2 regions of the Geobacillus sp. GHH01 genome follow, and region 2 is predicted to be linked to the other one. Evidence: a T-box and tRNA genes for the amino acid it is inferred to sense, from the RefSeq annotation. Region 2 holds a T-box; the other holds one or more tRNA genes.
What was found. The T-box of region 2 lies ahead of leuS (leucine--tRNA ligase). A T-box ahead of a tRNA ligase gene usually reads a tRNA of that ligase, here a tRNA-Leu.
Positions count from the first base shown of each region.

Region 1: it encodes a tRNA-Leu, which carries the amino acid that the T-box ahead of leuS (leucine--tRNA ligase) is inferred to sense. The anticodon was not compared.

Region 1 is NC_020210.1:241,217-244,475, forward strand. Features, by position in the region: gene GHH_RS01280 (SprT family protein) at 1-156, shown strand, start outside; tRNA gene GHH_RS01285 (tRNA-Asn) at 793-867, shown strand; tRNA gene GHH_RS01290 (tRNA-Ser) at 875-967, shown strand; tRNA gene GHH_RS01295 (tRNA-Glu) at 987-1,058, shown strand; tRNA gene GHH_RS01300 (tRNA-Asp) at 1,091-1,166, shown strand; tRNA gene GHH_RS01305 (tRNA-Gln) at 1,181-1,255, shown strand; tRNA gene GHH_RS01310 (tRNA-Lys) at 1,794-1,869, shown strand; tRNA gene GHH_RS01315 (tRNA-Leu) at 1,875-1,956, shown strand; tRNA gene GHH_RS01320 (tRNA-Leu) at 1,972-2,054, shown strand; tRNA gene GHH_RS01325 (tRNA-Arg) at 2,131-2,207, shown strand; tRNA gene GHH_RS01330 (tRNA-Pro) at 2,212-2,285, shown strand; tRNA gene GHH_RS01335 (tRNA-Gly) at 2,307-2,380, shown strand; rRNA gene GHH_RS01340 (16S ribosomal RNA) at 2,482-3,259, shown strand, end outside.
Region 2 is NC_020210.1:2,920,441-2,923,699, reverse strand. Features, by position in the region: gene GHH_RS14395 (MFS transporter) at 1-829, shown strand, start outside; T-box leader at 1,323-1,544, shown strand; gene leuS (leucine--tRNA ligase) at 1,621-3,259, shown strand, end outside.

The DNA of each region.
Region 1 (3,259 bases), 900 kb from region 2:
CGCTATTGTCGTCCGCTTGCTCGAAATACAAAAGCGCCGAAAACGATCTACACATACATTTGCACGTCATGCGGCCTCACCTACCGCCGCAAAAGACGGATCAACATAGACCGTTATGTTTGCGGCCGCTGCCGAAGCAAGCTCAAACGATCCTAGGCTTCCATGACAGAAAAATTTGGTTGCCATCGGAAGGATGAAAATATCTCTATGTCGAATATTACAGTTTTACACATTTTGAAGCTCAGGTATTTTCAGAGTAGATGCAATTTGAAACTTTAACATTTGCAGCTTTTCCATAGCCTCGGCATTTGATCGACTGTCGGGCGACTGAACAATGCTGCTTTCAGACCCATGCATGGGTCTGTGAAGCGGGTGGTTGTTCGTTCTTCCGTCACGCCTTGGTGTTCGTCAGTCGAGAAAATAGACAAGCTGCCTTTTCGTCAGGAATTGTTAAACTATAATGTCCAGTCAATGCCAATAATCAAACAAAACATTTTGCGAAAAAAGGTTGACAATCAGGATGATCGTGTGCTAAATTATAAAAGCCGTCGCTAAACGGCGGAAAACAGCAGAGGAAGTTGCGGGAAAACGTATTGACAAACGACAAGTTGCTCAATATAATAAACAATGTCGATTGTCAAACATCATTCCGCAATAGCTCAGCGACGAGCCTCACATCTTCGAATTGGCTGCGAGTTGCCTCGACGCATCTCGCTTTCTTGAATTAGCTGGCAGAGGAAGAGGCAACGAGCACATCGTAAAGATATGCATGACATATAATTTTTTCATCATTCCGCAATAGCTCAGCGGTAGAGCAACCGGCTGTTAACCGGTAGGTCGTAGGTTCGAATCCTACTTGCGGAGCCATTTCTTTGGAGAAGTACCCAAGTGGCTGAAGGGGACGGTTTGCTAAACCGTTAGGTCGTGGCTTTACGGCGCGCGGGTTCAAATCCCGCCTTCTCCGCCACTCCAATACGTATATGCGTGGCCCGTTGGTCAAGTGGTTAAGACACCGCCCTTTCACGGCGGTAACACGGGTTCGAATCCCGTACGGGTCACTGAATAGCGCGGGGTGATCCCCGCGATTTGTGGTCCCGTAGTGTAGTGGTTAACATGCCTGCCTGTCACGCAGGAGATCGCGGGTTCGAGTCCCGTCGGGACCGCCATTGCACTAAATCGCTGGGCCATAGCCAAGCGGTAAGGCAACGGACTTTGACTCCGTGATGCGCTGGTTCGAATCCAGCTGGCCCAGCCATTTTTATGTGTTAAATACATGAGCCATTAGCTCAGTAACGAGCGCTGCATCTTCGAGTTCGCTGCGAGTTGTCCCGACGCATCCGACATCTTCGAATATGCTAGCAGAGGAAGGGACATCGTTCACTGTGAGTGTATACTTGACTATGAGCCATTAGCTCAGTAACGAGCGCTGCATCTTCGAGTTCGCTGCGAGTTGTCCCGACGCATCCGACATCTTCGAATATGCTAGCAGAGGAAGGGACATCGTTCACTGTGAGTGTATACTTGACTATGAGCCATTAGCTCAGTAACGAGCGCTGCATCTTCGAGTTCGCTGCGAGTTGTCCCGACGCATCCGACATCTTCGAATATGCTAGCAGAGGAAGGGACATCGTTCACTGTGAGTGTATACTTGACTATGAGCCATTAGCTCAGTAACGAGCGCTGCATCTTCGAGTTTGCTTCGAGTTGCCTCGACGCACCTAGCTTCTTTGAATAGGCTGGCAGAGGAAGAGGCAGGTAGAGCTAGGTAGTACCTGGAGTGTATACCCAACCATGAGCCATTAGCTCAGTAGGTAGAGCATCTGACTTTTAATCAGAGGGTCGGAGGTTCGAGTCCTCCATGGCTCACCATATTAGCGGGTGTGGCGGAATTGGCAGACGCACCAGACTTAGGATCTGGCGCCTCACGGCGTGGGGGTTCAAGTCCCTCCACCCGCACTGATTAGTCAATATGCGGTCGTGGCGGAATGGCAGACGCGCTAGGTTGAGGGCCTAGTGGGGGCGACCCCGTGGAGGTTCAAGTCCTCTCGACCGCATTTTTTAGATAAACTATTGACAGCAACACAGCGAGTTGCTAAAATATAATCCGTCTCTTTGGTGCAATAATCTATTGCGCTCGTAGCTCAATTGGATAGAGCATCTGACTACGGATCAGAAGGTTAGGGGTTCGAATCCTCTCGAGCGCGCCATCATCGGGAAGTAGCTCAGCTTGGTAGAGCACATGGTTTGGGACCATGGGGTCGCAGGTTCAAATCCTGTCTTCCCGATTTTGTTAAACTAAATATTATGCGGGTGTAGTTTAGTGGTAAAACCTCAGCCTTCCAAGCTGATGTCGTGGGTTCGATTCCCATCACCCGCTCCATGAAGAGTCCATAGGATTATTTCGTTCCTTGAAAACTGAACGAAACGAAGCGCGACGAAAAGCGGAGGTCCGCATGGGCCGAAGCAAAAGCCAATCAACTTTCTTTGGAGAGTTTGATCCTGGCTCAGGACGAACGCTGGCGGCGTGCCTAATACATGCAAGTCGAGCGGACCGAACGAGGGCTTGCTCTTGTTTGGTCAGCGGCGGACGGGTGAGTAACACGTGGGCAACCTGCCCGCAAGACCGGGATAACTCCGGGAAACCGGAGCTAATACCGGATAACACCGAAGACCGCATGGTCTTCGGTTGAAAGGCGGCCTTTGGGCTGTCACTTGCGGATGGGCCCGCGGCGCATTAGCTAGTTGGTGAGGTAACGGCTCACCAAGGCGACGATGCGTAGCCGGCCTGAGAGGGTGACCGGCCACACTGGGACTGAGACACGGCCCAGACTCCTACGGGAGGCAGCAGTAGGGAATCTTCCGCAATGGGCGAAAGCCTGACGGAGCGACGCCGCGTGAGCGAAGAAGGCCTTCGGGTCGTAAAGCTCTGTTGTGAGGGACGAAGGAGCGCCGTTCGAAGAGGGCGGCGCGGTGACGGTACCTCACGAGAAAGCCCCGGCTAACTACGTGCCAGCAGCCGCGGTAATACGTAGGGGGCGAGCGTTGTCCGGAATTATTGGGCGTAAAGCGCGCGCAGGCGGTCTCTTAAGTCTGATGTGAAAGCCCACGGCTCAACCGTGGAGGGTCATTGGAAACTGGGGGACTTGAGTGCAGGAGAGGAGAGCGGAATTCCACGTGTAGCGGTGAAATGCGTAGAGATGTGGAGGAACACCAGTGGCGAAGGCGGCTCTCTGGCCTGCAACTGACGCTGAGGCGCGAA
Region 2 (3,259 bases):
GGGGCGGCGGGCGTTCAACGCCTTGTATGTCGCGCAAAACATCGGCGTCGCCGTCGGGTCGGCGCTTGGCGGGCTTGTCGCTTCATATTCGTTCTCGCTCGTTTTTTTCGCCAATCTTTTGTTGTATGCCGCGTTTTTGTTTACGGTTGTGGCCGGGCTGCGCCGCGTTCCGCTCTTGCCGCCGCCGAGAAAGAAACGATCCGGAGAAGCGGAAAGAGCGCCATCCCGCTCCGCGGGCTGGGCGCTTGCCCTCCTTTGCGCCGGCTATGGACTGTGTTGGTTGAGCTATGTCCAATGGTCGACGACGATCGCCGCCTATACACGCGAGCTCGGGATACCAGTCGGGCAGTACAGCTTGCTTTGGACGATCAACGGGGCGTTGATCGTCTTGGCCCAGCCGCTGTTGTCAGCGGTCATCCGCCGCTTCATGCCGACGTTGAAGCGGCAAATCGTGATCGGTTTTTTTATTTTCGCCGTTTCGTTTGCCATGCTGTTGGGGGCGCATTCGTTTGCAGAGTTTGCCGCGTCCATGATGGTGCTCACGATCGCCGAGATGATCGTCTGGCCGGCGATTCCGGCCGCGGTGAACGAATGGGCGCCCCCGGGGAAAGCCGGGTTTTACCAAGGAATCGTCAACGGGACGGCCACGGCCGGACGGATGATCGGACCGGTCATCGGCGGCTCGGTCGCCGATCTGTTTGGAATGAAACTGCTCATCATGATGTTAGCATTGTTTGCCTTATTGGCGGTGCTGGCCGCGCTTTTGCATGATCGTCGGCTCCCGAAGCGGACGGAGAACGCGGATGAAAAAACCGCGGCTTCCGTATAGATTTCGGCTTGCAATTGATCGACAAATTTTTTAAAATAATAATAAATTTGTCATTCTGTCCACTCATCGCTCGATTCATCCTATTTCGCGCAGGAGACTCCCACTTCAACGACCAAAGGGAGTAAGTGGGAGAGGAATGTGCGTTCCCCCTTTCTTTTGTGTATGATAGAATAAAGACGTGGAGAAAACTGTTAAATAAAGGCACTCCAATAACGGCTGCTCGATGGATGGAGTTGGTTGCAGGAAACGTTGCAACCGTAAAACATGAGCGTAGGTCTGTCTGTTGTGTGTGGAAGCCAAGTACTGCCAACAGACACACCGAGAGAATCGGTAACGATGCAGGCATGACCTGCGTCGTTGGGTAGTCGTCAACCTGCCCCCTGATGCAACCCCAAGTCAAGGAAGGAGGACGAAGTCCGTTTGCACTTCTGGGGAGTTGCAAGCCCCCACTTCAAGCGTTAGCGAAGTGGGGGTAGTTGACGTGCGAATAAGGCGAATAACGGTGAAGAGGAGCAGTAGCGGGCCCGACGGACGGCAGAGAGTTGACGGATGGTGCGAGTCAACCGAAGTCGGCTCGTGAACTCGCCTCGGAGTTGCCGGCGTGAACGGTCATCGACAGCGCCGGCCGTCCATCCGCGTTAAGGAAGAAAGCGGGTGCGCCGTTTGGCGCGCCAAAAAGGGTGGTACCGCGGGAAGCGCGCCTCTCGTCCCTTTGCTGTGGGGATGGGGGGGTTTTTTTGTACATATTTTCGTCAATGATGCAAGTAGAACTTGATAGGAGGAGTGCTGCGATGAGCTTCAACCACCGCGAAATTGAACAAAAATGGCAGGACTATTGGGAGAAAAACAAAACGTTCCGCACGTCCGATGATGATGACAAGCCGAAGTTTTACGTTCTCGACATGTTCCCGTATCCATCCGGCGCCGGCTTGCACGTCGGCCATCCGGAAGGATATACGGCGACCGATATTTTGGCGCGCATGAAGCGGATGCAAGGGTACAACGTCCTTCACCCGATGGGCTGGGACGCGTTCGGGCTGCCGGCCGAGCAATATGCGCTCGATACCGGCAACGACCCGGCGGAGTTTACGCAAAAAAACATCGACAATTTCCGCCGGCAAATCAAATCGCTTGGCTTTTCGTACGACTGGGACCGGGAGATCAATACGACCGACCCGAACTATTACAAATGGACGCAATGGATTTTCTTGAAGCTGTATGAAAAAGGGCTCGCCTACATGGATGAAGTGCCGGTCAACTGGTGCCCGGCGCTCGGCACGGTGCTGGCGAACGAAGAGGTGATCAACGGCCGGAGCGAGCGCGGCGGGCATCCGGTCATCCGCAAGCCGATGCGGCAATGGATGCTGAAAATCACCGCCTATGCCGACCGCTTGCTTGAAGATTTGGAAGAGCTCGACTGGCCGGAAAGCATTAAGGAGATGCAGCGCAACTGGATTGGCCGTTCGGAAGGAGCGGAAATCGAGTTCGCCGTCGACGGCCATGACGAAACATTCACCGTGTTCACGACGCGTCCGGATACGCTGTTTGGCGCGACGTACACCGTCTTGGCGCCGGAGCATCCGCTCGTTGAAAAAATCACGACGCCGGAGCAAAAGCCAGCCGTTGACGCCTACTTAAAGGAAATTCAAAGCAAAAGCGACCTTGAGCGCACCGATTTGGCGAAAGAAAAAACGGGCGTGTTCACCGGCGCGTACGCCATTCACCCGGTCACCGGCGATCGGCTTCCGATTTGGATCGCTGACTACGTCTTGATGAGCTACGGCACCGGAGCGATCATGGCCGTGCCGGCGCACGATGAGCGCGACTACGAGTTTGCGAAAAAATTCCACTTGCCGATGAAAGAAGTCGTCGCCGGCGGCGATATCGAAAAAGAACCGTACACCGGAGATGGCGAGCATATCAACTCCGAGTTTTTGAACGGGTTGAACAAGCAGGAAGCGATCGACAAAATGATCGCCTGGCTTGAGGAGCACGGCAAAGGGCGGAAAAAAGTGTCGTACCGGCTGCGCGACTGGCTGTTCAGCCGCCAGCGCTACTGGGGCGAGCCGATTCCGATCATCCATTGGGAAGACGGCACGATGACGCCGGTGCCGGAAGAGGAATTGCCGCTTGTGTTGCCGAAAACGGATGAAATCCGTCCGTCGGGAACGGGCGAGTCGCCGCTGGCCAACATCGAAGAATGGGTCAATGTTGTCGACCCGAAAACCGGGAAAAAAGGGCGGCGCGAAACGAACACGATGCCGCAATGGGCTGGAAGCTGCTGGTATTATTTGCGCTACATCGACCCGCACAACGACAAGCAGCTCGCCGATCCGGAAAAGCTGAAAAAGTGGCTGCCGGTCGATGTTTACATCGGCGGGGCGGAGCACGCGGTTTTGCATTTGCTTTATGCCCGCTTCTGGCATAAGT